Regions from separate parts of the Acidaminobacter sp. QWL-03 genome, predicted to be linked through region 3. Evidence: riboswitches for the same ligand, from Rfam matches in the RefSeq annotation. Region 3 holds a riboswitch; each other region holds the start of a gene.
The links. Region 3 has a riboswitch for cyclic di-GMP ahead of AC4PHM_RS12020 (SdrD B-like domain-containing protein). Riboswitches for the same ligand answer to the same signal wherever they lie in the genome.
Positions count from the first base shown of each region.

Region 1: another riboswitch for cyclic di-GMP. It lies ahead of AC4PHM_RS04010 (DUF5658 family protein); the one in region 3 lies ahead of AC4PHM_RS12020 (SdrD B-like domain-containing protein).
Region 2: another riboswitch for cyclic di-GMP. It lies ahead of flgB (flagellar basal body rod protein FlgB); the one in region 3 lies ahead of AC4PHM_RS12020 (SdrD B-like domain-containing protein).

Region 1 is NZ_CM178752.1:887,841-899,515, reverse strand. It holds gene AC4PHM_RS04045 (hypothetical protein) at 125-430, shown strand; gene AC4PHM_RS04040 (hypothetical protein) at 578-1,447, shown strand; gene AC4PHM_RS04035 (hypothetical protein) at 1,482-1,949, shown strand; gene AC4PHM_RS04030 (MFS transporter) at 2,061-3,233, opposite strand; gene AC4PHM_RS04025 (PilX N-terminal domain-containing pilus assembly protein) at 3,715-4,884, shown strand; gene AC4PHM_RS04020 (Ig-like domain-containing protein) at 4,904-5,920, shown strand; gene AC4PHM_RS04015 (PilW family protein) at 5,975-6,589, shown strand; cyclic di-GMP riboswitch class II at 6,705-6,787, shown strand; gene AC4PHM_RS04010 (DUF5658 family protein) at 6,806-7,108, shown strand; gene AC4PHM_RS04005 (hypothetical protein) at 7,268-7,672, shown strand; gene AC4PHM_RS04000 (aminopeptidase P family protein) at 7,970-9,034, shown strand; gene efp (elongation factor P) at 9,057-9,614, shown strand; gene AC4PHM_RS03990 (CD1247 N-terminal domain-containing protein) at 9,724-10,170, shown strand; gene AC4PHM_RS03985 (Asp23/Gls24 family envelope stress response protein) at 10,362-10,751, shown strand; gene nusB (transcription antitermination factor NusB) at 11,028-11,447, shown strand; gene AC4PHM_RS03975 (tRNA (adenosine(37)-N6)-threonylcarbamoyltransferase complex transferase subunit TsaD) at 11,437-11,675, shown strand, end outside.
Region 2 is NZ_CM178752.1:1,661,943-1,673,617, forward strand. It holds gene fliF (flagellar basal-body MS-ring/collar protein FliF) at 1-1,424, opposite strand, end outside; gene fliE (flagellar hook-basal body complex protein FliE) at 1,448-1,762, opposite strand; gene flgC (flagellar basal body rod protein FlgC) at 1,796-2,224, opposite strand; gene flgB (flagellar basal body rod protein FlgB) at 2,227-2,616, opposite strand; cyclic di-GMP riboswitch class I at 2,767-2,861, opposite strand; gene AC4PHM_RS07660 (hypothetical protein) at 3,164-3,559, opposite strand; gene fliS (flagellar export chaperone FliS) at 3,581-3,958, opposite strand; gene fliD (flagellar filament capping protein FliD) at 3,971-5,338, opposite strand; gene AC4PHM_RS07675 (flagellar protein FlaG) at 5,406-5,792, opposite strand; gene csrA (carbon storage regulator CsrA) at 5,812-6,024, opposite strand; gene fliW (flagellar assembly protein FliW) at 6,008-6,457, opposite strand; gene flgL (flagellar hook-associated protein FlgL) at 6,478-7,389, opposite strand; gene flgK (flagellar hook-associated protein FlgK) at 7,403-8,965, opposite strand; gene AC4PHM_RS07700 (hypothetical protein) at 8,983-9,387, opposite strand; gene AC4PHM_RS07705 (flagellar biosynthesis anti-sigma factor FlgM) at 9,384-9,683, opposite strand; gene AC4PHM_RS07710 (methyl-accepting chemotaxis protein) at 9,947-11,675, opposite strand, start outside.
Region 3 is NZ_CM178752.1:2,559,953-2,565,832, reverse strand. It holds gene AC4PHM_RS12020 (SdrD B-like domain-containing protein) at 196-2,865, opposite strand; cyclic di-GMP riboswitch class I at 3,023-3,104, opposite strand; gene AC4PHM_RS12015 (SpaA isopeptide-forming pilin-related protein) at 3,523-5,880, opposite strand, start outside.

The DNA of each region.
Region 1 (11,675 bases), 1.7 Mb from region 3:
TGTTATGTAAACAAAGTGGTATAAATATGATACAAGTTAACCTTGATCGCACAGTAAACAAGCTACTCGAACCGATAACTTTACAATGATTAACTTAAACATCATTATACGAGGAGGATGCAGAATGAAAAAGAAAAGACGTTATTTTATAGCAACGTTATTAGTGACATTTTCATTGATAGTGCTGACAGGGGTTGGATACTCAGCTAAGCCTGTGACTGGAGATTCTTATACGCTTGATGATATTTACAATAAGTTAATTGAACTTGCATCCAACCTTTCAATAATTGATACAAAACTGAGTGGATATTCCAGCGACTTCAGTCTGATTAATTCCGAGCTTAATGGACTAAAGTCATCAATAAACAATATAGGTATAAATATTGAGAATAAGTTTGACAAAACTTTCTTAGGACTGGACGAAATCTAAAACGGTATTATTGGGATTGACACTAAACTAAATAGCATAACTGCATTCGATCCATCAGATGTGGATGGGATCCCTAACCCATTAAATTGTCAGATTCTATTTGCGAATGATGTCAACAAACCAATTGTTCTGGATGAAATCTTCGAATTGAGAATCATCCTTAAAAATTCTGACCTGAACGCTGTTACAAATCTAGAACCAGATGATTTTTATATCACTGCTGGAGAAATATTATCTATAAGTCAGCCAAATTTAGATGGACACTATTACATAAACGTGAGAATAACTGAGCCAGGCATGCAGTTGTTCCAAGTTTATGTTAGCCGAGTATTGATAAATGACGCTATAGTATTAACAGTCGTTGATAAGTCCATTCCTAATCCATTGTATTGCATGGTCGTTCAGGAGAGTACAAATGTACTTCCTTATGTCCCAGAGCCGTTATCTAATATTTTTGTACTACGAGCCGAAATTAAGAATTCTGAAGGTCAAGCAATTCAAAATTTGACAGCTGATGATTTTGTACTAACAGCAGGTGATGTATTACAAGTTATTGAATATAATCCAGACTATTTCTCCTCTTACTATCTCATAACAGCTAGTTTTGAAAAACCAGGGTGTTATGAATTGCAATTATTCGCTAATAAAACATTAGTTAGAGACCGGATAATAGTTGTTTGTCCGGATTTGAGTCTACCATCGGCAGAGTTAAGTTCTATTATAGATATGCCATATAATTCTGTGATTACAGCTGGTGTACCCTTTGAATTCGAAGTTATTATTGTCAATTCGCTGGGTGTGCCTATTGAAAATCTCCAAGCTAAAGATTTTAAAATCTCGAAAGGCGAAATTTTAGCAGCTAGACCTGTGGAGACTTATGATTCTGGATCTACATTTTTGGGACACTATCGCATAGAAGCGAGATTTAATGAACTTGGTCAATATGAACTTTTCTTCTATGTAGATTATGTTAAATTAAATGAATTTATTTTATTGAACATCATTAGCGCAGAATGAAGTTGGCTTTATAATTGAGAGGGAGTTGGACAAGGTGACAAAAAAGAACATTATCACTTTCAAAACAATTTTCTTAATAATATGCATGGTTCTACCCCTCCAAAGTTGTTCCGCGACTGAAAATAGACTGACTATCAAATCGGAACTCATTGAATATTCACCCTATATGTCCTCAACGCCTGGAATTCCGCTGATTGCGGTCTTTAACCGGGAACTTAGTAATAAAAATTACATTTACCACTGGATCGCAGAAGAGGGTACTTTCCTCAAGTGGCAAAACAGCACCATTGGGATGGGACGCATTGAGGTTCTGGGTAGCGACGTGATGATGAATGAACACAAAATTATCTGGACGGTGGATCCTGATCATGACATTAAGACGGAATCCTTTGAATTACATTTAACAATTGAAGAACTCGACACCGGCAATGTGATGTTTGAGACGAGTCTTGAGATTATTCAAAAGGAGCCGTTGTTTTTTGTGATTAAGAATGAGGATTAGATAAACTTGACTGGAACCGAATATAAAACGTCTGCTGATGGTGGGTTAAGTGACCATCGGCAGACGTTTTTGGTTTTTTGGATTTACTATAATGACCTCTGCCGAACCAACTTATTTTCGCCGCTGCTCATGCCTTCCGTAAAACAGATGATAGAGCACCGCCGCAGCCACAATGACGCCTGACATGCTCAGATACATGACGCGGTAACCGGTCAGCGAGATCAGAGTGCCGAGGAGGTATGGACCGAGGCCGAGGCCCAGCTCCAGGAAAATGAAATACGTGGTCGTGGCAACGGAGATGCGTGCGATTGGAACTCTGCTGATGGAGAGGGTTTGGGCGACGGAATTGAAGTTGCCGTATCCAAGACCTATAATGGCGGCGGCGAGGAGGAGTGTGATTCCATGGCGGGACTGGCTCAGCAGGACCATGCCGGCGAGATAAGCCAGGAGGGTGGGGTAAGCGACCCGGTTGGCGCCTCTCTGGTCCCTTAGACGGCCGGTGAAGGGCCGGGTGAGGATGATGGTGATGGCGTACACGACGAAATAAAAGCTGGCGGCCCAGACGAGGTCCACGGCTTTGGCGTAGAGGGTAATAAAGGACAAGATGCTGGAATAGGAGAAGCCAAGCAACATAATGATTATTGAGATGGGGAGCGCCGTGATTTCAAAGGTGTCGGAGAGTCTGAAGCCTCTTCGGGTTGAACTGGAAGCGGTGTCCGCTGCGGGCGCGCTGAGCCTGAGGGATAAGGTGAAGCTGATGAGGCTGAGGGCGAAGCAGAAGCCAAATATGAAATGGAGGCCGGCTTTTTCCAGCAGAAAGATGCCGAGAAACGGCCCGAGGGCCGTCGAGAGGACGGAGGCCGTGCTGAAGTAACCAATGCCTTCGGCGCGTCTGGCGAAGGGGATCATAAGGGCGACCAGGGTCGCGGAGGCGTTGAGTGTGACTCCTGTAGACATGCCGTGGAAAAAGCGAATGACGAGCAGCAGCGGGATATTAACTGCGAAGAAATAAAGTCCTGAACCCATGGTGAAAAGGGCAAGGCCCATCAGCAAGGTGCGTCTGCTGCCAATTTGTGACATGAGTTTGCTGGTGAAGATCCTGCCGGTCAGGGCGCCTATGATGAAAATGCCCGTGACGAGGCCCGCCATGCTTTCGCTGACATTGAAGTCAGTGGCGGCGTAAGAGGCCATGGTCACCATGAGAAGGTAGAAGACCAGGGCGACCAGAAAAAAGACTATGGAAATGGTGATGAAGTTTCGGGTCCAGAGGGGTTCTCGCGGCATGATGTGCTCCTGAAAATGTCGTATGGAGTTGGCGGCTGGGTTGGATTTAATGGGTTCAAAGGGGCTGGTTCAGGCTTGTTATGGCTTAGAGTCAGTATAGCATATTCAGGGGTGAATGTTGCGTGTAACTGGGTGTCAGACACCCAGTTTCCATGGTGGGTGGAGAGAGCATCGGCGCAAAAAGAGAAGAGAGAAATTGTGAGAGTCGTGCCAGCAATAATTCACGCCTTGGTTTGGTTTATTTGAAATGCTTTGTCGAATATAATCGAAATTTGCACAATTTTGCTTCATTTTTTGATGACTTACAACTTTATTATGTTATGATTAAGGTGGTCTCAGACCACTTTTTTTCTTGCAATAAGAAGGCGCGCAGGGTCTGCGAAGTTCAGCGGCTTTTTCCAGTATTATTTTTGACCTCTATTGTCTCAGCAGCAAATTTAATCGAACTTTGCAGCGATAAAATTTCACACGAGGTGAATTTATGCACTCTAAGCTATCAGGTCAAAAAGGCAGCGCACTGGTCACCGCCATCATGGTGTTCGCGGTGCTGTCCGTCCTGGGCGTGGCCATGCTCAGCATTTCGCTCAGCGAAACGAAATTTGTCAGTCATCAGCACAACAAGGCGCAGGCTTATTACATAGCCCACTCCAGTGTGGATGCCCTCGCAACCTATATCATCAAAAATCCGGGCGGATTGACAGATCAGCAGCTTAATGATTATGTCACCGTTCTCAAGGGCGGGGTCACCGCTTCGGAAAGCGACTTTCTCGGGGGCAGCTACACACTGAGCACCGCTGCGGAGAATACTCACCACCTCAGACTGAGCTCTGTCGGAACTTACAGGAACGTCAGCCAGAAGGTCAGCCTGCTGGTGGAGCAGCGGGGCCTGTTTGACAATGCGATTTACGCCCACCGAAGCCTGACGCTGTGGAGCGGCGCCAAGGTCTATGGCGGCGACGTCCAGTATGGAGAGACCATCTTCATGGGCAACAATACCGAGGTCATTGACGGCATAGTCCGTGAGGGGGAGCTGGAGTATCCGGAAAATGAATTTCCTGACACGCCGCCGGCGGATCCTTTGGTGCCGGATGTGCCCATGATCCCTGGGGATCTGTCAGTGGAGAACAACGATACACTCACCATGACGGAGGAACAGCTGGCTTTGGAATACGACAACATCTCTATTAAGAGCCGCGGGACCCTTGTCATTGATACCGGGTCTGACCCCAATGGCGTCAAAAAACTGGTCGTCAGCAATATGGTGGTCGATGGCACTTTCAGGATCATCGGCAGTGGCCGGCTGCTGCTTTACGTTCGGGACGAGGTGCGGTTCAGAGGGTTCAATGACAATACGCCGGAAAGTCTGATTGTCTATATTGGGGATTACAATGCCACAGACAACCCGAGCGGATCCAAGGGCTATATTGAGCTCAAGACTGGGAATTCGATCTTTAACGGCTATATAATGGGCATCCATGCGGTGATCGACGTCACCGCCAACCTGGTGTATACCGGCGCGATTATTTCCGACACGGTTAAGGTCGCCTCCAACGCGGAGGTTTACTACGACAAGGATAAGGCGGCGCTGATCAATCCGCTGGACATCAGTTTGCCACCTCTGGGCTTTAAGGCCGGCCCATGGTCGGACTAAGGCGAAAGGGGAGGATGGGATGATCAGGGAAATGAATAGAAAGAAAAACAGATTGAAAAACACCCAGGGGTTTACTTTAATAGAGATGATTGTGGCTCTGGCAATCATCGGCATCATGGCAGTTTCGTTTTTGACGGTTTTTTCTTCGACGTATGCCCATATCTTTTCTGCGGGGAGGCGGTCGGATGCCATTTACAGCACGGAAAAAAAGGTGGAAGCGGCCATTGCCAGCGGCACCACCGCCACCACAGACATCTTCAGCCTCGCAATAGGCGGTCGGACCGTGACGGTCAGCGGTGCGCTCGTGACGGAGCAGTCGACTTACGAAAACGGGAAGATCGTGAGTCTCAAGAGCTTTGTCCCTGTGGGCTCCGTGTTTTCGAACACCCATACCAATTCTGCAGGTCTGACCCTTGAGATCTATGCCAATGAGCTGGAGATCATGGTCGGGACTTATTATCAGCTGGAGGCGAATAAGCCGGTTACCTGGACCTCCAGCTTGCCGTCGGTGGCCTCGGTTGATACCACGGGGCGCATCACGGGAAACAGCGTTGGCACCGCGACGATCACAGCGACAAACGGCTCAGATACGAGAACCTGCCTCGTGCGCATTGTAAACAAGGTGACGCTGGCCTATGTCAAAGGCGGGCAGTATGTGCGCTATGGCGGCGTAGATTACATCAAACTGACCGGAGAAAACGGCCGGGTGATGTCTCTGAGCGCGCCTCTGATGGGCCAGTCTTGGAGCTACGACAACGCTATGCCGAGCAAAGGCGAGCTGGAGGGCGGCGTCTGGACAGACGCGCTGCGATCCATGAGCGGCATTGATTACTGGACCAAGACGAAGCGGGATGATGATAAGGAAAGTAAGCCGATTGTCGTTTATATCAAAAGTAACGGCAGCTTCGATGAAGTGAACTCCAAAAATGCTGTCAGAGGACTAAAGCTGGGTACCTCATTGAATCCGGACCTGATGATTACCTCGGGGACGGGGAGCGCGGGATCGCCTTATATTCTGGCGGATCCGACGACTTAGGTCTTGCAGGTGAGGTTCAGCCAAAAATCAGAAGCGGGAAGGAGGCAGCAAGGGATGGACAATAAAAGAAATGGTGCGGGTTTTAGTAATGCAGGTCTGACCCCGCCTGTTGAAAAAAACGATATAGTAGGTCAGCGGCTGCGCCAATTGACCCCGCCTGTCACACCGTCTGTCAAAAACACCGCAGGTCTGACCCTGATTGAGCTGCTGGTGGCCATGGGCATCCTGGGAATCGTCCTGACGGTCTGTTTTTCGTTTTTATTCTTCGGATACCGGTCCTTTGGAACGGGCAGCGCGCAGTTCAACATCCAGTCGGACATTCGGATCGTGATGGAAACCGTCAAGAATGAGGTTCGCTACGCGAGCGAATTTCAGGTGATTCCCGTCAGCGAAGTGCCGTCCACGGTAACGGACGGGTACAAATATATTTACGCTGAGGGCAATGCCCTCAAATTCAAATCCAGTGCCGGCGCCTCAGAGCGGCTGCAGGGGCTGTTGTTTAGCAGCGGTCCGGTGTTTACCCTCAGTGCCAGCGGCGGGAATTTTATACTGACGGTCACCCTCGAGGGCGTGTACAGGGATCAGGATTATGAGACTTCCACGGATGTGCTCATCCAGAATCTTGAAGTCAGTACCGCCGGGAGCGATAACGCGATTCGATATAAATAAAGATAAAAAAATGCTGCCGATGGTGAGTGAAGTGACCATCGGCAGGTTTTTAAGGGTTATTTAATGATATTCATTCTCAATGAACAGATTCCAACACTGTGATTCCGGGTATCAATAGGCCTTCAGAGGAGTTGAGCTGCAGCTGCATTTGGACGCTTTGGCTGCAGGGATCCAGTGGCGTAACCGGCTGATCATTTCAAGTTTGGGGATGAGGTTATGCCAAAATCTATGGAGCGTTTACTGTGGCTGCAGTTGATTGGGATTGCGGCGTTTAATAAGGTGGACTACCTGATGACTCTTGAAGCGCTGGAACGGGGTTTCAAGGAGGCCAATCCGTTTTTGGCGCCCATGGTGGGGACTTTCGAATTTCCGCTGGTGAAGCTGCTTCTCGTGCCGCTTTTGCTGCTGCTCCTGTGGCAGCTGCGTCATAAGATTGGGCGGTCCTTGGTGACGCTGGCCTGGGTGCCGTTCGTGGCGTATTCGTCAGTGGTGCTGTATCACCGGAGTCTGTTGTTTTGATCTTGAGCTGAATGTTATAAGACTGCGGATGCTTTGATCATCGGCAGTCTTTTTGTTTTTGGGGGATTCCTCAGTGTATTGGGTATTTACGGGATGTAATTGGTGAAAGGCAGCAACTGCACGTTTAAAAATCTGCAGCACTAAGAAAGGGATTGTCTCATGAAAAAAAGAAAATTTCTGCTCTTTGCTATGCTGATTGCGAATTTGCTGTTTTTGGTGATGAATTTTTTTCTGCTGAACAGTCAGCGTGTTTATTATGTCGGTCAGATTGTGTCCATTGAGCAGGGCCAAGGGGAGACCATCTTTGAAATTTCTCCCATGGCGAGCGAGCGTTATTTCATTAAGTCTGTCAAAGCGGACCACATTATCAGGTATGATAACAGCAACATTTCCGGGATCAGTGATCCGCTCAAGGAATCGAGAAAATTGAGATTGGGTGAGATGAGCGAGATGGTCAGTGCCTTGAAGGTTGGGGACCCGCTGATTGTCCGGATTGAGGATTATGATCCGGATCAAACCAGTTATGACGTCAGCGAGATTGTGTTTGATTTGACAGTGGAGTGATTTTTGAGAGAGCAAAGCTTCTGATGCCGATGGTCATTTCCAGACCATCGGCATGTTTTTTTGAACCATTGGGACGGACGTAACTTATGAATTGTGTCTGAATTGTAGTGAGTGTCTGGCACCAATTCAAAACCTGTCCGCGTCACTAAATCAATTTTTGTCCGCGTCACCAATTCAAATCCTGTCCGCGTCACCAAACTATACTACCCATATAAAAAATGTGATATGATAGGGATGGCATTAAAACAAACGACAACTCTGTCGAAAAACAAAAATCTCACAAAGCAGGTGATGTCCTTGTCTAATCTTCTTTTAAACAGCACGCGAAAGCTTTTGGAAACTCTGAACGCAGATGCACTCCTGTCTTTTAAGCCTGAAAACCGCCGCTATTTTTCAGGGTTTACCGGCACCAGCGGATACGTTCTAATTCTTCCGAAGACCCAGTGGTTCATCACGGATTTCAGATATACAGAGCAAGCCAAAGCGCAATGCCCTGACTTTGAAGTCCAGCTCCACAATGCAGAGCGGCCCCTTGAAGCCGTTTTGAAGGAAGCTGGCATCCAAAAATTGGCCTTTGAAGATAACTATGTGACTTATCAGTTTTACAAAAATCTGTCAGACAAACTGCCGGAGGTCACCTTGATCCCCGCAGGCGCGGAAATTGAGGCACTGAGGCTTGTAAAAGAAGACTGGGAGATCGAGAAGATCGCGAAAGCAGCCGAGATCGCAGATAAGGCTTTTGAGCACATCACAGGCTACATCCGGCCTGGGGTTTCTGAGCGTGAAGTGGCACTGGAGCTCGAAATTTATATGAAGAAACTGGGTGCCAGCGGCCTGTCCTTTGAGACCATTGCGGCATCGGGGCTGAGATCGGCAATGCCACACGGCGTCGCCTCGGACAAGCTTATAGAGGACGGGGATTTTCTCACGCTGGACTTTGGCTGTGTCTACGAAGGCTACTGCTCAGACATGACCAGAACTGTGGTGGTCGGCAAAGCCTCTGACAAGCAAAAGGAAATCTACAGCACAGTCCTGGAAGCCCAGGAGAAAGCTTTGGATGCAATTCGTGAAGGGATTAACGGCATAAACGTTGACAAAATAGCACGAGATGTAATATCATCTAGGGGATATGGAGAATATTTCGGTCACGGCCTCGGCCACGGGGTGGGACTCGAAATTCACGAAGAACCAAGACTGTCGCCAACCGGCACGAAAACGCTGCTGGAGAACATGGTGGTGACAGATGAGCCGGGAATTTACATTCCTGGCTTCGGCGGTGTCAGAATCGAGGACCTGGTCGTTGTGAAAAAAGACGGCTGCGTGGTCTTGAGTCATTCGCCAAAGCAGTTGATGGAACTTTAATTTTTCAGAAGGGGAAATGTTCATGGTATCAGCAAGTGAATTTAGAAAAGGAATGACCTTCGAGATCAATGGCGAGCCGTTTGTCGTCGTAGATTTCCAGCACGTTAAGCCTGGCAAGGGCGCAGCTTTCGTTCGCACGAAGTACAAGAGTTTGATTACTGGCGCGATCCGCGAGGAGGCGTTCAATCCATCGGAGAAATTCCCGAGAGCGCACATCGAAACGAAAGAGATGCAGTTCCTTTATTCAGACGGCGAGCTGTACTACTTCATGGACAATGAAACCTTCGACCAGATTCCGCTTCACCACGAAGAAGTTGAGGACGCGATCCGCTACCTGCGCGAAAACGACTCTGCTACCCTTAAATTCTACAAGGGCAAATGCTTCCAGGTTGACGCGCCTAACTTCGTCATCCTCACCGTTATTGAAGCAGAACCGGGCGTGAAGGGCGACACCGCTTCCAACGTCACCAAGAAAGTCAAAGTCGAGACTGGCGCTTACATTGACGTTCCGCTATTTGTAGAGGAAGGCGACAAGATCAAGATCGATACGAGATCTGACGAGTACCTCTCAAGAGCGTAACCTATAAACACCGCACCGCGAAAGCGCGTGCAATAGCAACAAAATCAATAAAAGCAACAAAAGCAATTGACGTCCACCACTTATCCATTTCACAGGGAGGTTTATGAGCATGCTGTTTGAAAGAGTGTCATACTTGAAAGGACTCGCGGAAGGCCTCGAAATCGAGAAGAATTCGAAGGAAGGCAAGCTCCTGAAGGAGATCATAAGCGTCCTTGAGGACATCGTCTACGAACTTGACGATATCCAGGAAAACGTCGACGAGATCGACGAGTTTGTCGAAGCGCTGAGCGACGACGTTGCAGACATCGAGGAAGCCCTCGAGGACTATGACGACGAATTCGACTCCTTCGAATGCCCGGACTGCGGCGAAGAAATCCTGATCGCTGAAGAAGAGTTCGACGACAATGGCTGCGCAGAAATTGTCTGCCCAGGCTGCGGCAACGAATTTGTAGTCTGTGATGAAGACGAGTGCGACAGCTGCTGTGGCTGCGGCTACGACGATGACGAAGACGAAGACGACGACACGGAAGAAATCGATGAGGTGGAGAGCGAGTAATTTCGCTTGTTCCATTCCAAAGGATTCACCAAATCGCAAGGAATGTCACAAAAGGGCGTCGAACCCGACGTAAGAAAGCATTTGCAAGATTAAAATCTTGGGGCCGTGGGCTGATGCGCCGCGGCCTTTTTGTTTGTACTTCTTTATGCGTTTTTGGTATAATGAGGACGTATACGATTGGAGGTTTGAACATGACTGAAAACACTCAGCTTGACGAACTTGAATATGGCAATGTCAATATATCGGATGACGTCATAGGCATCATCTCATCCATTGCAGCGGCAGAAATCACCGGCATCAGCGGCCTCAGCGGCAAGATCACCGAGGACCTGGTGGAAATGCTCGGCAAGAAGAATTTTTCCAAAGGGGTTAAAGTCGAGGTCAAAGAGGATAAAGTCGAGATCGACCTCAACCTGATCGTCGACTACGGTGTCAAAATTCCGGATGTCTCCTGGCGAGTTCAGGAAAACGTCAAAACGGCCGTCGAATCCATGACCGGCCTCAAAGTCCTGGCCGTCAACGTTCACGTCAACGGCATCAACCTCAAGAAAAAAGAAGAAGCACCGGCGAAAGCCGAATAAGAAAATACATGAAGCTTGATCACCGGGTAGGCAGCAGCGGATCGGTTCCAACACACTAAAGTCCGCTGTCAGACTGAAGTCGACATACTGCAGGCGTGCAGAACACGTACAAAATTCGCCATAGCTTCCACACGGACCAGCGAAAGGAAGCTTCAGGCGAATTTTTGCCGCCATACTTTGACGTTCCTAATCAGCGGCATCGCCATCATCGTCATCATCGCCGCAGATTCAGCGGCGCCCCAACTCGTGTGACAAAACGGAGGGCTTAATCAGCTTATGAGCAGAAAACTCGCGCGTGAAATCGCCATGAACGTCCTGTATCAAATGGCCATTCATGAGGATTTCGCGTCAAAATCTTTTGAAAACTATATCAACGACAATATGACAGAGTCTGATGATCTCAGGTATGTCCACAGTGTCGTCAATGCTTTTGCCGATAATCGTGAAACCATCGACATCGCCATAGGCAAATACCTCAAGGGATGGACCTTTGACCGCCTCGCGAAGCTCGACGTCTCTATCCTGAGACTCGCCACCACTGAGATCCTCTTTATCGAGGAAGTCAGCACCGCGGTCGCCATCAACGAGGCCGTCAATCTCGCCAAGCGCTTTTCTGACGACGAGACGCCGGGTTTCGTCAACGGTGTCCTGGGAGAAATGGTCCGTCACGAAGATCTGACACCTCATGAGCACTAAACAATTCTTCCTGGGCATTGATACCAGTGCTTACACAACCTCTGTCGCCGTCGTGGACGAGGCGGGGGGGTGTCTGTCTGACGCACGCAGACTGCTGGACGTCAAAGACGGTGAACGTGGGCTGAGGCAATCCGAGGCTTTTTTTCAGCATGTCAATCACTTTCCTGAGCGCCTTGAGCACGCGCTGACAGAGGCCGGACATCCAAAGCTGTCCGCCATAGCCGTCAG
Region 2 (11,675 bases), 900 kb from region 3:
CCCTGTGCCGGGCCACCCGCGTAAGCCGGCGTCATCTTTGAAGCGTCGCTCTGACGCTTCTTCCTAAGGAGAATTGACAGTAATAGGATTGCCGCAACCAAACCCAGCAGCCCTTTGACCAGGGTCATCACAAGCGCTTTGTCCATACCGAGAATTTTCCCCGCAGCTTCCTCCAGGCGCTTCGCTTCCTCAAGCTCCTCTGCCAGCGCAGTCTCATAGCTTCTATCAAAGGCCATGCCTTCAATATTGATCTGATCGCCACGCTGCGGATCAATGCCGGCAGCCGCTGATACCATATCCTGAATGGAGGTCTTCATCTGAGGACTCATATTGCCGTCATAGACCACGGAGACATTCAGCCGGCTGAGTACACCAACTGCCTTAATCGACGAAATTTCCGTCCTGTCCACTTCATACTCCGTGTAGGCATCATAAGTTTGAATGGCACCGGTGTCATCCTGCATAATCAGATTCTGAGTATTGTTGTCAATGGGACCCTCTGAAATAAAGGATTTGATCCCTTCCCCGCTAAAGCTCTCCTGTCGGTTTTTCACCACAGGTGAATCACCGTAAATCACTTTGCTGATTTCCTCATGGTCGAAATCGACCTCCGCAAGAACGGTGACAATGACTTTGTCCCTGCCCAGCGCTTTTTCGAGCAGTTCTGTCAGATTGCCGGCAATTTTTGACTCTATACGATCGATAATTTCGCCCTGATCCGCCGTTGCATTGGCGGCATCTCCCTGATCCGCCTGAAAAGGCGCGCTCAGAAGATTGGCGTTGGTATCGAGTACCGTGACGTTTTCCTTGGGCAGATTCTTGACCGCGCCGCTGACCAGCGACAGGATGCCTTCCACCTGCGGCGTTGTCAGACCTTTACCCGGCTGCAGTTCAATCACGACCGTGGCTGAGGACGCCTGAATCTCTTTTTCAAACAAGGAACTCTCAGCCAGATTCAAGTGAACCCTGGCATATTTGACTTCTTCCAGTGCTCTAATGGTACGCTCCAGTTCCCCTTGGGTTGCCCGCTGAAACATGATTTTCCGGTCCTGGTCTGTGACCATAAGGCCCTGATTGTCAAAGAGCTCGAAGCCGATGGTCGTATCCGGCAAACTCCCATTCATAGCCAGCTTAATTCTCAAGTCATTGACGACCTTGTCATCTACCAGAATAGTCGTACCGCCGTCTTCCAGTTTATATTTCACAGTGCCCATGCGATCCATTTCTTCGACAATCGCCGCTGCGCTGTTGAGTTCAAGTCCGCTGAAAAGAACCACATAGTTGACTTTGCCCAGGATCAGGACATAAAGCGCAAAAAACAAAATCAGAGAGAACGCGGCTGCCGCCATCAATCTCTTTGACATTAAACTCAGTGCATTAAATTGTTCCCTGATCCTAATCCAGGCCGTGCTCAACTTCGCCATCGATCCTTCTCCTCATAACAGCTTTATAACTGCATAGTCATCATTTCTTTATAAGCTTCCACAACCTTGTTGCGCACTTGCATGGTCATTTCCAGCATCAGCTTCGCTTCCTGAGTCGCAATTAAAACTTCATGAAGCTCGACCGAATCTCCGCTGACGAGCTGCTGCGTCAGTCCATCCGCTCTGATCTGAGCGTTTTCCACTTTTTCAAGCTGTGTTTTAAGCAGGTCACCAAAGTTGACAGTACCGGCTTCGCCTGCCCCACTATTGATCCCTGAACTTTGCGAAACGAGATTATTGAGCGGCATCATTTGAGTCAGTACAGGATTAATTGCCATTCAGATTGCTCCTCTGCTGCATTTTTTGAGTGACTAACGTCCTATTTCAAGGGTTTTAACCAATATGGCCTTGCTCGTATTCAGCGCCGTCAGATTGGCTTCATAAGCCCGGCGGGCGACCATCATATCGATCATCTCCGTCATGAGATTGACGTTTGGCATCCGTACATAGCCATTTTCATCCGCGTCAGGATGCTCCGGTCTGTAAACCAGCGGCGTCTCTTCGTCAGACTCTACAACCGCAACCGCTTTGATGCCTGAACTGACCTGCTCCGGACGTCCGGCTCTGTTCATTTCAGTTTTCAATTGTTCCTGAAATACCGCGATCTTTCTTATGTAAGGCCCACCTTCTTCTGTACGGGTGGTTTCCGCATTCGCTATGTTGGTCGAAATGGTATCCATGCGGAAGCGTTCTGCCGTCAAACCGCTTGTATGAATGTTCATGGCGTTAAACATCCCCATGCTTACCTTCTCCCCTCATGAATCACATAACTCATTGTCTGATACTTTTGATTCAGCTGCTGAATCAAAGTCTGGTATAGGATTTGGTTCGCGGCCATCAGGCTCATTTCCTGATCCAGATCGACATTATTTCCGTCATTGTTCATGCGGCTGCTCTGGTCTTTTACAACTTTTGGCGCAATGTTGCCAATTCTGATTTTGGCATTTTCGAAATTCTTGTTTTTCTGAGCTTCCCCAAGTGCTTTTTTAAGTTCTCCTTCAAAAGAAACCCGGCTGGCTTTGTAATTTTTAGTGTTGAGATTGGCCAAATTCGAGGCAATGGCTTCCTGTCTTCGCTGTGACCCTTCAATGGCTTTCGTCAGGGCCTGATAAGTTAAATCATTTTGGATCATAGCGCAAGCACCACCTCTCTCATTTTTTGACTTCCGGATTTTGTATGCCAGTTCAAAATTACATTTTATTACAATTCCGCATAATTATATTACATTATTTTCACTAATTTGGGAATATTTTCTTTTTTATGGCATAGAAAAAACTTCCCTACTGGCACTCGGCTGCCATATGAACTGATTTACATAGTCCACTTAGGCCCGTTCTTTTGCGTCCCAGGCTTTCGCCTGGTTTGCCTTTTTCTGAAAAGTTTTCGGAGATGAATGCTGAATAGACTCTGGAATTGTGACATAGCTGATGTGTTCGGCCAAGCCGAGGCTGTAATTCCTGATAAATCCAATTCAATGATTCAGTCATTCGATTCTGGATGCGATAATTTTGAAGCAATACTCTGTTATGTTAATTGTCAATCTTGAGAAAAAACATAACAAATTAATCTTAACACATGAAAAGTAACAATAAAATAACAAACTTCAAAAAATATCGGATATTTCGACACTTTTCTCATCTTTGTTAATTATTCACAGAAACTTATAATTTTTAGGATTCTTAGGCTTTTGTATCCAGTCCGGAAATCCGTTCCTCAGAGGCAGTCAAAATCTGACTGGACAAAGCTTTCGCTTTCCTGACACCTTTCATTTCTAGGACCAGCGCTTCCTTATGATTTTTCAGTTTTAACTGGTGATTTTGATGCAATTTGTATATTTTTTCTAGCACCTGTTGAATGGCAATTTGAAAGTCTGAAATGTCCAAAATGTCATTTTTTCCCTTATTGTCCCATTCAGGGTTTACACTTTGATCCAACGCTTTGATCTGATCCATGCAGACTTCGACCACGTCTGACAGCTCAGGATCACCAGGCTCATACTCCGTATAAAGTTTTTGCCAGGCTTCCAGCAGACTTAAACGCGTCGACAGATAGCTCAGCAATCTTTGACATTCCATGGCATTGCCCCGCTTCCTCACCTAAATTTGCTGCCAGCTTCCTCTGAGTTCCTCCAAATATTGACGAATCTCAATGAGGGCCGTGGGATCTTTTTTAATATTGGCTTGCACCAGTGACCAGCGGAAGTACTCATACAGTTTGTATAAATCCTTTGCAATGTCGCCTCCCTCATCGAAATTCAGGGTGACCATCAGCTCTTCAATAATCAGCTGACCTTTGAGAATTTTTTGGTGGGCGATCTGAAGGTTCTTGACTTCAAGCGCAGCTTCTGCCGCCTTCAAGTTTTGAATCACTCCGTCATAGAGCATCAGGATGAGTTTTTTTTGCGGCGCCGTACTGACCTGGGCCCCGCCATAAGCTTGGTTAGCCTGTCTGAGGGCTGTATTGTATGCACTCATGTTTAACATCCCCTATTCACCTGACTGCATGCCGCCTAGTTGGGCCGCCAGCCAGTTCGATTGCGTCTCTGATTTTTGCATTGCGACGTCCAGTTTGGAAAACATGTTGACGTAGTAGGCTTCTCTTTTTGCCATTTTGTCTTCAAATTCTGAGATTCTGCGATTTAAGTCTTTGAGCGAGCGTTCCAGACTTGTGCTCTTGACCTGGAACATGCCGTTTGTTTTATCTGTCAAACCCTCAATAAGTGATTTAAGTTTCCCGGACATTCCGGTCTGTGCGCTATCTCCTGCCAGGAACTTTTGAACTTCATTCGGATTATCTTTCAGGGCTGCTTTCAATTTTTCAGCGTCCAGAAGCAGCGTCCCTTCTTTATCAATGGTTTTTATGCCAATCTCTGCAAGATTTTTATACATGGCGCTGCTCTCTGAAAGATCTGAGGTTACACCCTGACGCAAACTGTTCTGAAACCTTACAAGGCTGCTTTCACCGTAGAGTTTTCCCTGACTTCCCGCAACCTCTCTAGTGCCCGCTGCCGTTTGAGATTTGAGAAAGGACATGGTGCTGTTGTATTGCTCGACGAATTCCTGGAAGGCTTTAACCGTTTTTTCAGTATCATCTGAGACAGTAATCATGGTGGACGGCCTCGTCCCGGTTTCTTGCTTCAGCTGAAGTGTCATACCCAGCACAGCGTCAGAAACCGTGTTGCTGTCGCGGGTCATTTCAATGCCGTTCACTGAAAAAATGGATTGCTTACCTAAAACTTCGACTTGTTCATCCAGACCAAGGGCAGCGGGGATGGTCCCATCAGACCCGGTCACTGTTAATTCCTGTGCCCCAAAGCTGCTGGATTTGAACACCATTCTTCCATCTACCACGGTTGCCGTCACACCTGATTTTGCGCTTTCCAGGTTAATATTGCGAACTATAGTCCGAAGGGACTGAGTGGTCTCAATCGATATAACGGCCGACTTTTCCCCTGATCCAAGAGTGAGGCTGCCTTCAAGGCTGAGTGGCACATCCAGACCCAGCGCAGGCATCGCCGTGCCTGTCCCTGTCACTTTGGTTTGAGTTGCCAGCCGCGTGACAATGACCTCATACTGGCCGCTGACAGCGTCTCGGGTTCCGCTGCCGCTGACCACAGTATCATCAGATGAGGCAGTCGTCTTGGAATACAGTGTTTCTGTCTTCGACAGGGACGCAATTTTATCCAGCAAATTTTTGAGGCGGGTGGAAACGTCTTTCCAGGCCCCTTGCTTGGCTTCCAGGCTGGATTTCTTTGATGCGAATGTAATAAGCGGGCGTTTCTCAACCGCCATCAACTTATCAATCACGCCCTGATCCATGCCTGAGTAAGAACCTATAAAATTAATTCCGGCCATAAGTCACCTCATTCTTTTCCAACCAACTATTCTTTGGAACTAAATTGTCGTTTCTAAATTTCAAGCTCTAAATTTTCTCATCCACGCACAGTCCAACGAGTTCTCTCAGGTTTGACATGAGTTCGACCATTTTTTCAGAAGGTATTTCTTTGACGACTTCGTCCGTCTCATCATCAATAAGTTTGACAATGACTTCGCCGGATTTTTCGTGAATTTTAAATTCGAAATGCGTCGTACTCCCCTGTCTCATTTCATTGACATCTTGAATAAGCTTGTCTACCAAAGCAACAGAGGGATGTGATTTCGCTTCTTGATGTTGATCTCCTTGAGGCGGTTTTCCAAAATGGTGCTCAATCTTTTCTTTGAGCTTTTCAAGCGGAATTCGCTGACCTTGCTCTTGAATGACCCTTAATGCCGGGCTGGAATGTTGAACTCTTTCAATTTTATAATCCACGGCGCACCTCCGCAACACGTCATCCTCTGGTTTTAAGCAGCGACTTCGCGGCCGCAGCCGCAGACTGATTCTCTTTCATGACCTCATCAAGCACTTCTTTTCTGTAGATTTTAACCTCTTTTGGAGCGTTGATGCCCAGCTTGACCTTGCCGTCTTCAATACCTAAAACAACAATCTCAATGTTCCCGTCAATGATCAGGGATTCCTCTTCTTTTCTAGCCAAGACCAGCAACTGTAGCCACCCCCTCCTCCAGCTTCAGCGGAACCCGCGTCGGCCATTCGGGATTACTTAAAATGACCTGAGCCGCGGTTCTGTTCGTCAAGCTGACCACCAGTGGCGCTGCCAGGTTCATGGTGGAAGCTTCAAGGGGTTCGCGAACCGTCACTATAGCCAGGACCTCTGCGTCCTCAGGGGTTGCAATGCCAATTGCCCTGCAGACATCATCCGGTAAGTCCACTTCAAAGCTCTGAATCCAGTACCAGGGACTGGTCAGAATGAAACCAACCGTGTCGTCATCTTCGCAGCACATGCTAAAAAAAGGCATGGACGCTATCTCTTCTATTTTGAAGCGTTTACAGCTTTCAAACCCGGGAATGCCCTCCGGAAAATAGAGGTCACCGCTTAGAGCCAGCTGTTCGTTGAGTTCTTCTTGATTAATGGTCATAGGATTCTCCCCACTTCAGTCTAGAGGTAGTCGAGCAGCGTCGGCTGCAGGATTTTAGCGCCCGTAGACAAAGAGGCTTTGTAGGCGTTCTCCATCATGGCAAATTGCATCACCTTTTCGGCAAAATCAATGTCTTCGGCTTTCGAAAGCAGCTCAGTCAAATTGAGGGCCTCTGAATCATTAAGGGTTGTCATAGCTTCGAGACGGTTGGCTGTCGCGCCGTTTTTCGAGCGAATGGATAAGACGGTCTCAATTTTCTCGTCCAGTTGCTTTAAAATATCCCCGCCGATGGTCTTCCGTTCCACAGAATCAGCCTCCGCGAGGCCTTTCTTGAATTTGGCCAGAACCTCAGAAAGACTGTCCTCGCCATCCTTTTTTGCTTCAAAGATCTCGTGTCCCGTGATATTGATCTCAATCCGGACACCCGGCAAGACTTCGTGTCTGAGTCGCTCTTCATTGCCAGAGTAGGCAATCTTCCCCGTCACTTCGTCTGTTGAAAACGGCGACGTCATTGTCTTCGTTCCGCCAAATAAAAATCTGCCGTCGTATTTCGAATTCCCAATTTGGGATAATCCCTGGATCAATTGTCCGACTTCAATCTCATAGGCTTTGTACTCCGCATCGCTGTTGGTGCCGTTCGCCGCGGCAATGGCCAGCTCTCTCAATCTGTTCAGCGAGGCACCAATTTCGTTGAGTGCCCCATCTGTGGTTTCCACCCAACCGGACGCATCTTCAATATTTCGTTTGTACTGCGCGTTCCGCCCCACTTCAGTTTCAAGGGACAAGGCTCTGGACACCATGACTGGATTGTCGGAGGGTCTGGAGAATAGTTTACCCGTCGTGAGCTGATTCTGGGTTTTATGCATTTGATTCAGGTTTCGGCGCAGGTGGATCAGAAAATCTTCACCCATCATCCGGTTCGTCACTCTCATGGGGTTTCCTCCATTATCTGACCATATTGATCAGGGTATCTAGCATGCTGGTTAAGGTTGTCATGACGCGGGCGTTGGCCTGATAACCCGTTTGGAATTTTACCAGGGCGCTGATTTCCTCATCTATGGAGACGCCCATGACGGACTCTCTTCTCTGATGAAGCTGGTTGAGCAAAGAGGTTTCATTATCCGCCATGGTGCGGCTGTAAGCCGCGTCAACACCCAGTCCTGCAATGGTTGCTCGATAACGCGCATCCGCAGTGTCGCCGGTGGTCGTTTTAAATGTCATGGTCGTCTTGTCATAGTCAGATGCATTAAGAGAGACATCCCTGAGCGCCGCTATGGCCAGAGCTCTGGAGCCGTCGCCCACGGGTGCGTCCGCGGCTGAACTTTTGCCTGCAGCTATCAATTCCGGTTTATCTTTAAGGCTGGAGTTGACTTGGATGTTGGCTGCTGTAATTGTTCCCGCACCGCCGCTGATGAAGAAATCCAGTCCGGTGTTGTCGGGGTTGTGAACCTGATTGATCAAGCCTGCCATGCCCGAGGCCAGCGCGTCCATTTTTTGTGTGTAATCCTCTACTTCAGTCAGCATGGACTGCAGTCCGTTGATGCTGCCCTCACCGGTTTTAACAACGGTGAAACCAGTAGGATTTTCAGTTGTTTGGGCTGTTGGAACAATGACGCTGCCTGCTTTCCAAGTATTCAGATCGAAACCGGCACTTAATGGCGCATCCAGGAATTCAATGGTATTGACATCACCCTTCACGGCGACCGCGACTTTCATCTGAGTCGTTCCACTCTCATCTTCGTACGTTTCAACAGACTGTACTGTGCTAAAGGTCGGTGTCGGTGTGTTGTTGCCCATGACAGCTTGCCCGCCTACGGTGAGCTGAATGCCGCCATCGGCTAAATCTGTTTTTGAAAAGGACACAAACGCTGAAAGCTGATCCAAGAGCAAGTCCCTTTGATCCATCAGATCATTGGGCACCATTTCCCGCGTCACTGCGGCTTTAATCTGCTCGTCCACCGCGGTCAGCTGCTCCAGTTTTGTGTTGATTTCGAAAGTGTTTTGACTCACCTGGAACAAAGTCTCGGATTTCAGATCCTGAAGTTGTGACGCCGTGTGGCCGAATCGATCCGCCATGGTGGTGGACTGCTCGACGACAATGGTCCTGGCTGTAATGCTTTCCGGGGTTTTGCTGAGCTCTTGCCAGGCATTCCACATTTCCTGCATGGCGTCGCTGATGCCGGTTTCCGAAGGTTCGTTGAATATGATTTCCAGGCGGTCGTAGACGCCGTTTTGAGACTCATAGGTGTTCAATCTCCCCGTTTCAAGGCGAACTTGGCGGTCCGTGAAAACGTCGCGAATCCGCGTAACGCCCTCGATCTTGACACCGGTGCTGATTTCACCAATCCCGTTGAGGTGCTGCGGTGTATTGGTCACCAGATCGACGCGTTTTCTGGAGTACCCTTCGGTCTGAGCGTTGGAGATATTGTTTGATGTGGTATTGACTGCGGACTGCATAGCCTGAAGCCCGCTGTTTGCTATATTCATAGTACCAAAGATTCCGGACATCCCATGACCTCATTTCACTAAATGGACTGGTCGAGCCAGCCTGAGCTTATTGCCTGCGATTTGTGCACTTCACCGCTTTTGGCATACATACTGCCGGTTGGGTTTGCGCTTTGAGGCGCCAAGGCTTCCTTTAAGGCGCCAAGGTAAACCAGCGTCTGTCTCGCCAGCAAAGCATTGGTCTCCTGCAGCTGCTTAATGGCTTCAACTTTGTGACGTATCAGACTTTTAAACTCGCCGCTCATTTCCTCCGGCAGTTCTGTCGGTTTTAGCAGCTGATTCATTTTCCTGGTCAAATCTGTCTTGTATTTTGCCATGGCCTCAAGGGCTTCGCCGTGCTGCGTCATTATTAAGCGCTGCTCTTCTTCCAAAAGCAGTTTTATTTCATCCAGGCACTCAAGCAGGTTAGTTTCAGCGGTCATCATTTATTCGACTTCCTCTCGTGGATGAGGCGTTCTGTCAGGGACGCCGCGATTTTGTCCACAGAAGGTTTATAGGTCCCCTGCTTAAGCTGAGCCTTGATTTCAAGGGCTCGCTGCGAGATTTCACTTTCCTCAGTACCGTCTTTGATCATTGCAGTCAAGGCCTTGGCTGCGCCGGATAATTCAACCTGATCGCTTTTGGATCCGTTGCCGGACGCTTTGACTTCCTGAGTTTTGGTCTCCTGTTTCTGATAGGATTTGAGTGCAGACAAATGCAGATTGGATGATTGTATTTTCACGAAGAACCCTCCTCGGAGTGTGCACGTTCGTTTAATTGATAGTCTTCTATACTGGTCATATCGACTATAGTCTAAGATAGTTAAGAGATAAATTCAAATTTTATTGGAAGACGGTGTCTGACACCGTCTTCCAAAATCAAGATGAAACTCGGGGTTGATAGGCACCAGCCGCTGACACCCAGTTTACACAAAAAGAATGGAAGCGGGGGTTGAAAGGCGCTAGCCTTTGACACCCGCTTCCATCCTTGCACTTTTCTTTTGTCTTAGGCCGCCTTTCGGCCCTTACCCTGATCCCGCTTCTTAAACAATCCTTTGATCGTACCTGCAATTCGTTCAGCGGCTGTCTTGAATCCTTCAAAAGTAATTTTCTTTTTCTTGCGCGTTTGCTTGTCAGAGTCCTCCGGTGTCTCAACCGGGGTCTCAAACATGGCCTCATCAGTCTTGAGTCTGAACTGGTTCACCGAAAACTTGAGCATCTGTGCCTGACTGGACAGTTCCTCACTGGAGGCCGCTGCCTCCTCGGAGGTCGCCGAGTTCGTCTGAGTGACTTGGGAGACTTGGGAAATGGCCCGGTTGACCTGCTCAATGCCTGAAGCCTGCTCATTGGAGGCCTCAGCAATATCTCCTACCAGTTTTGCCGCCTTTGAGACTTCCTTCTCAATATTCTGGAGGGCTTTTGCCGTGTCCTGAGCCAGCTGGCTGCCTGCACCCACTTTTCGGATCGAGCCTTCAATCATTTCTGCGGTTTCTTTCGCTGCGTTTGCGCTCCGAGCCGCCAAGCTGCGGACCTCGTCCGCGACGACAGCAAAACCTTTGCCGTGCTGACCTGCCCGGGCCGCTTCCACAGCGGCATTCAGTGCCAGAATGTTGGTTTGGAAGGCAATGTCATCAATGACTTTGATCACCTTTGAAATTCTCTTGGACGACTCGTTGATGTCTTCCATGGAGACCAGCATGTCACTCATACGCTGATTGCCCAGAAGGGCATCTTTCATGGCTTGATTGGTGATGCTGCTGGCACTCACCGCATTATTGGCATTATGTGTGGTCTGAGCTGAGAGCTGCTCCAGTGAGGCTGTAATTTGCTCCACGGCACTGGCTTGTTCTGTTGCCCCTTGAGAAAGCAGCTGGCTTGAATCCGCCATTTGATGGGCACCCGCAGACACTTGCTCAGCAGCCATATTAATATCGCTCAGAACGCGGTTTACCTTGTCTGCCATATGAGAAAACGCACTGGCGAGCTGACCTATTTCATCTTTGGTGGTGGACTGGATGTGGACGTTGAGGTCGCCATCGGCAATCTTCTCTGAAGCCTGAAGCAAAGTTTGGAGCGGCTGTTTAATAGCTCTGCTGATGATCAGGCCCAGGAAAATCGACACCGCCACGCCCGCCAGAGTAAAGAGCAGCATCCAAAGCACCGACTTAGCTACACCTGCGGAAACCGCCTTTTGATTAACTTCGACCATGGCATCTATCAATTCAATGGCCTTATCAAAATTGACATTGTTGACTTCCAGTGCCTGTTTCAACATTTCTTCCTGCACGGAGAACGCGGTGCCCACGGAGCGTTCCATTCTCACCAAAACATCAAGTGTGATCTTCATATTTGGAATCGCGACGTCATTATATATTTTCCAAGCTTCAGCCTCCCAACCGGGGCCGCGCTCCAGCATCAATTGATTAATATGCGCCCCCGCCTCATGGACCTTCGAGTGGGGCTCATCAATGCTGATCATTAACTGGCGCAGCTGAGGACTGCGAGTCTCATAGTGGTCCAGCCATCCACCAAGCGCACAGAGATTGGGATCCAGCTGCCCCACAAAGGTCTGCCCTTTGGTGAGACTGTCAGACAGCGACCAGATCCAGCTGTAGTGGTCCTTTTGACGCAGCGCGATCTCGTATTGGATCTTGGCGGGATCATCGACGCCAATATTGTCGAGTTCTATGGACTTGGCAATAAACTTGTCATGGCCAGTCCACCAAGCGTTGATA
Region 3 (5,880 bases):
GCGGCTGGCGCCTATTGCCCCGCTATGCTGCGCTCTGGTCGCGGGCTGCGCCCTATATAAATAAATATGCCCCTGTGCGTCAGAGAGCAAGCTCTCTGACGCACAGGGGCATATTTATTTATGCACGTCTGTTAGCCTTACGCGCAAAAAGACCAGGCCACGGATAAGGTGACCTGGTTAAAGAGAGGCGAGTATTTATTCGAAGCGTTTAAGGAACATCCCGGCGAGCATTAAAAGCGCACCGAGAATATAGAATGAGGTTGGTGGTAATTCGCCAGTTTGAGGGAGTGCGAGTGGGACTGGCTCTTCGATGACAATATTGTCTGACTCAAGTTCTCTGTCAATGTCATTGCCGACGATCATGGTGATGGTAGCTTCGGAGTTTACGGTGATTTGCATGAAACCATCGGCATCAAAGCCGCTCGTGGTGATGTCGTATTCGCTCATTTCTTTCAGGTAGTAAGTGCCAAATGCAAGGTTGCTGAAGGTGAGGTTGCCTTCGTTGTCGGTTTGTTTGCTGCTGAGCATTTCGGATTTATTTGCATTGTAGAGCTCGAAAGTGACGTTTTGCATATGGAACTCACCAACATCTTGCGTGCCATTTTCGTTTTCATCCATGAATTTATGGATTTTAATTTTACCGTTTTCATTGTCGTCATCTTTGGTGAAGTAGTGGGCCATGTCGGAGTCGGTGACTTTTTGTGACCCGTAGAAGCCTTCGACATCGGCTGTATTGCTGTGCTGACCATCGATTGATGAGACAGTGATGATGTCGCTGGTGTCGGAATCGCCAACATTCAAGCTGGATGCGACGCCAGTGAAGTCGAAGTCGGTATCGTTGACTTCGATGTCGGTCAAGCGATAGTCGCCAGTGTTTTTAACGACAACTTTGAATTGGACGGTGCCAGGGTAGGAAGCACGAGGGCCTGGGGCGTTTTCTGCATCATCCCAGGTTTCGCCGCCATCGACAGAAACATATTTTTTGATGGAGATGTCTGGGTCGTTGTCGTCGCGGCGCTCATAATCGCCATAGTAGTGTGCCATGTCGGAGTCTGGGGTGACGGCCATTTCATTGTACTTCGCGTTAACTGTGGCTGTGTTGCTGTGTTGATACCTTTCGGCAGGGACTGCGATGACATTGCTTTCGTCTTGGTCGCCAGCTTCAAGGGAAGTCACAATGCCTGTGAATTCAAAGTCGGGGTCCGTGACGACAATGTTCGTGAGGTCAACATTGCCAGTGTTTGTAACTATGACTTTGAATCTGACAGTGCCTGGAAGGCGAATGGTTGGTCCGGTAGGGTTGTCGGCATCATGCCAAGTTTCGCCGCCATCGACAGAGACGTATTTTTCGATGTCGATGGATGGTCTGTGGGTTTCATAAGTGATGTAGTGCGCCATATCGGAGTCAGGTGTGATAGCTTCTTCTTCGTGTTCCGCATTGACAGTAGCGGTATTACTGTGCTGCCCAAGAATAGATGGAACAGTCAGGATATCGCTGGTATCTACAGCGCCTGCTGCGAGTGAAGAAGCAACACCGGTGAAGGTGAAATCTGAATCCGTGACGACGATGTCAGTGAGAGCGACGTTGCCGGTGTTGGTGACAACGACTTTGAATTTGACAGATCCAGGATAAGAAGCGGTTGGTCCGGTAGGGTTGTCGGCATCATGCCAAGTTTCGCCGCCATCGACAGAGACATATTTTTCGATGTCGATGGAAGGTCGATGGGTTTCATAAGTGATGTAGTGCGCCATATCGGAGTCTGGTGTGATAGCTTCTTCTTCGTGTTCCGCATTGACAGTAGCGGTATTACTGTGCTGCCCAAGAATAGATGGAACAGTCAGGATATCGCTGGTATCTACAGCGCCTGCTGCGAGTGAAGAAGCAACACCGGTGAAGGTGAAATCTGAATCCGTGACTACGATGTCAGTGAGAGCGACGTTGCCGGTGTTGGTGACAACGACTTTGAATTTGACAGATCCAGGATAAGAAGCGGTTGGGCCGGTAGGGCTGTCGGCATCATGCCAAGTTTCGCCGCCATCGACAGAGACGTATTTTTCGATGTCGATGGATGGTCTGTGGGTTTCATAAGTGATGTAGTGCGCCATATCGGAGTCTGGTGTGATAGCTTCTTCTTCGTGTTCCGCATTGACAGTAGCGGTATTACTGTGCTGCCCAAGAATAGATGGAACAGTCAGGATATCGCTGGTATCTACAGCGCCTGCTGCGAGTGAAGAAGCAACACCGGTGAAGGTGAAATCTGAATCCGTGACTACGATGTCAGTGAGAGCGACGTTGCCGGTGTTGGTGACAACGACTTTGAATTTGACAGATCCAGGATAAGAAGCGGTTGGGCCGGTAGGGCTGTCGGCATCATGCCAAGTTTCGCCGCCATCGACAGAGACGTATTTTTCGATGTCGATGGAAGGGTCATCCTCCTCATCGCAGACATAGAATGTGATATGGCTAATTTGAGGTTCTTGACCAGCTTTATTTAATGGAGGATATAAATTTGTTCCACTCATTACTGGGTGATCATAGGTGAAAAGATTGCCATATGGACCACCTTTAACGAAGATGTGAGTGATAGGAACATTTGAGGTCCAATCAAAATATTCTATTCCGTCAATTAATTTCTTGGTAATAGTGAAATGGTAGTCATCTTCGTTCAGGGTAAAAAGCTCACCCATTTTGATATTGTTTACATTATCAATTTTGTATCCTTTGCACATGTCACCCATATTAGGATCATTGCCAAAAATTTCAGTTACAATATAAGACGTTTGTGCCAGCACCGGTACTGACATTCCTAAAATTAATATCAGGATCAGCAGCAGACTGATGCCGGTTTTCAATGTGGTGCGCATAGTCTCGCCTCCTTTGAGGTATAAAACAGAAATTAAATATGGTCCCAATTAACTGCCTCTCGCTTTTCTTTCGCCTTCGGTTTTAACCCGCCTCCTTTTATATCTATTTATCGACTCGCGGCAAATAAAAAAGCTGCCACGACAACAACACGTTGTACATAGCAGCCGGACGACCATGGTATTGCTTTAGGCCCAGGGCTTTGTGCCCCTGCCTTTCGGCAGGTTTGCCCTTGTATGTGATTTGGTTCAGTATGTATTGATGATCTGTCAGTATTATGTTACCCAAAAACGACATATAATAATCAATAGTTTAACAAAAATCCAGTATTATCAACGCTCTGAAAGTGCTACAGATCTGCAATAACTATGTAGTAAGGCTGATCACTTGAGGGTGTGGTCCATCTTTGAACTTAGTGCCATTGAGAATATTACAGTCCGCGTCACCAACTTCAACTCAGGGGCAATAGGCTTCAGGCCGCGCGGACAACTTTCAATTTTGGGGCCGAAGCTTGTGAAAACCATTCTCAACCCGTGTAAGTTACCCATTGCTTCCAAATAAAGGCCCCTGGCGTCAGCGGACGCCGGGGGCCTGCATTGAATACAAAAAGAGGCCAGGCCGCCGGGAGGCAGCCTGGCTGCAAAGAGAGGCGAGAGGGGTTATCTCAAACGTTTTAGGAACATCCCAGCAATCATGATCAAACTGCCGAGAATATAATAGGATTCAGCTCCGACTTCGCCGGTATCTGGGAGTGCCAGTGGGATAGGCTCTTCCACAATTTCTATTTCTGCTGGAAGTTCAACAACGACGGGTACTTCTAGAACGTCTCTGATGTTTCCAACTGTGATGATGAGGACATCATCGGAATCTATTTCGATTGGTTCGCTGCTGAAACCATCGGCATCAAAGCCTTCGGTAGTGATTCGGAAGTCGCTGACTTCTCGCAGGTAGTACTCGCCGAATTCGAGGTTCGGGAAGGTGATGACGCCTTCGGAGTCGGTCATCTTGGTGCTGATGACTTCATCTTTCTCGTCGTCATAGAGTTCAAAGGTAATGCCAACCATTTCGAATTCGTCGGCGTCAAAGATACCATCCTCATCTGAGTCCAGGAACTTCTGGATGCGGAGGGTGCCGAACTCAACTGGGTCATCGTCATCATCGTCGTCATCGTCGCGAGGTGGCGGCGGTGGGGACTGCCTGTAGTTGCCAACGTAGACGTGCAGGGTTTCTTCTTCGTCCAGATCCATGACTTCAATGAAGCCCTGGCTGTTGACGGAAGTGGTGATGATTCTGGAACCGAGCTCATCGAGGAAATAATCGCCAGGCTCGAGGCCGCTGAAGGTGATCATGCCGCTGCTGTTGGTGGTTCCGGTGGCGATTGGGTCATCGTCATTCATGGATTTGAAGAGTTCAAAACTGACGTCGGAGAGCCATGATTCGTTCTCGTCTTTCACGCCATCGCGGTCAGTGTCGTTGAATTTGTGGACGATGATGGTACCAGGTTCTGGCTCTGGTTCGTCAGGAATGAAGTTGCCGACATAAACCACTTGAGTGGTATGCTCTTCATGGAGGTGAATGTCCATCTTGCCATCTTTGAGATCCTCAGGTGCGGTGATTTCAAAGGTGCTGTGTTCTTCGAGGACATAGTGGCCAAATTCGAGGTTGTTGAAGACCAGTTTGCCGTCTTCATCTGTTTCGCCGCTTGCGACTTCCATCAGAGAAATGGCTGATTCACTGGTGGATGGCATGTCATGTTCCATGAAAAGTTTGAATTCAATATCTTCAAGGGCAGGTTCACCGTTATCCCAAATGCCGTCTTTGTCTACATCGACAAATTTCCAGATGGTGATAGCGCCAAACTCTTCTTCCTCTTCACTAAAGTAGTTCCCAATTCCAATTTCAAGCGGATTTTCAAAATCTTCGCCGCCGACCTCGATCATCATGAAACCGTCATCGTCGAAGCCTGGTGTCGTGATTTTCGCGCTGCTGTGCTCTTTTAAATAGTAGGTGCCAGCTTCGAGACCGCTGAAGAGAAGTTCGCCGTCCTCATCCGTGTAACCGTGCTGGAGAGGGTTTTCGTCTTCAGGATCTTCGAAGAGCATGAAGTGAATGTCTTCGAGGAAATCGTCGTTGCCGTTCATTTTGCCGTCTCGGTTGAGGTCTTCGAATTTAACGATTCTAACGTCGAAGGTGTCATCCGGGATAATGTTGCCAATTTCGACTCGGGTGGTTTGGTCTTTGTTGATGGAGATGGAGAGGAGACCATCGGTAAAGACTTGTCCTGTGATTTGGTAGTCGGACAGTTCTTTAATGGTGTACTCGCCAACCGGGAGGTTGGTGAGCTCGATCAGGCCGTCGTCATCCGTAGTGAATGGGGAGTCTTCGAGTGCCTCGTCGTCTTCGTTATAGATTTCGAACTCGATGCCGGAGAGGGCATGCTCGTCGTCCTCGTCAAATTCGCCGTTCTCGTTCATGTCGTGAAATTTAAAGATAGTCAGGCTGCCGAATTCAGGGTCTGGTTCGTCAGGCTCGCAGATTTGAATGTGGATGTAGCCGAACCATGCGCCGCTGCTCTCTTCAGAGTCAATAACCGTGCCGGCATAAGCGGTTTCTCCGCCGACAGCCAGGTGAAGGATGAGATAGAGATCCTGACACTGGCCTGGGTTGAGATCATCGAGGTCAAGGGTTATTGGACCGATGTCAAAATCTTCTTTTGCTGGATTAAAGCTTCCTTTGTGTTCAGCCTGGCCAGGTGTTGGACGTGAGTCTGGCAGGGTATCGAAAATGTCCAGATGGAACTCGCTGGCTTTTTGGCCATCATCCAGGTTCACGTCGATGGTTAACTGGTCGCCATCGATCATCACGGTGGCTTCACCGATCACCATATTCTGACCTGCCGTAATATCAAAAGTACCTTCAAAGTCGTATGCCGTCACCGCCAGTGACGGAAAGCTCATCAGCACCATGGTCAACATTATGCTCAAACTCAGAAGCCGCTTAACTTTTCTTTTCATTCC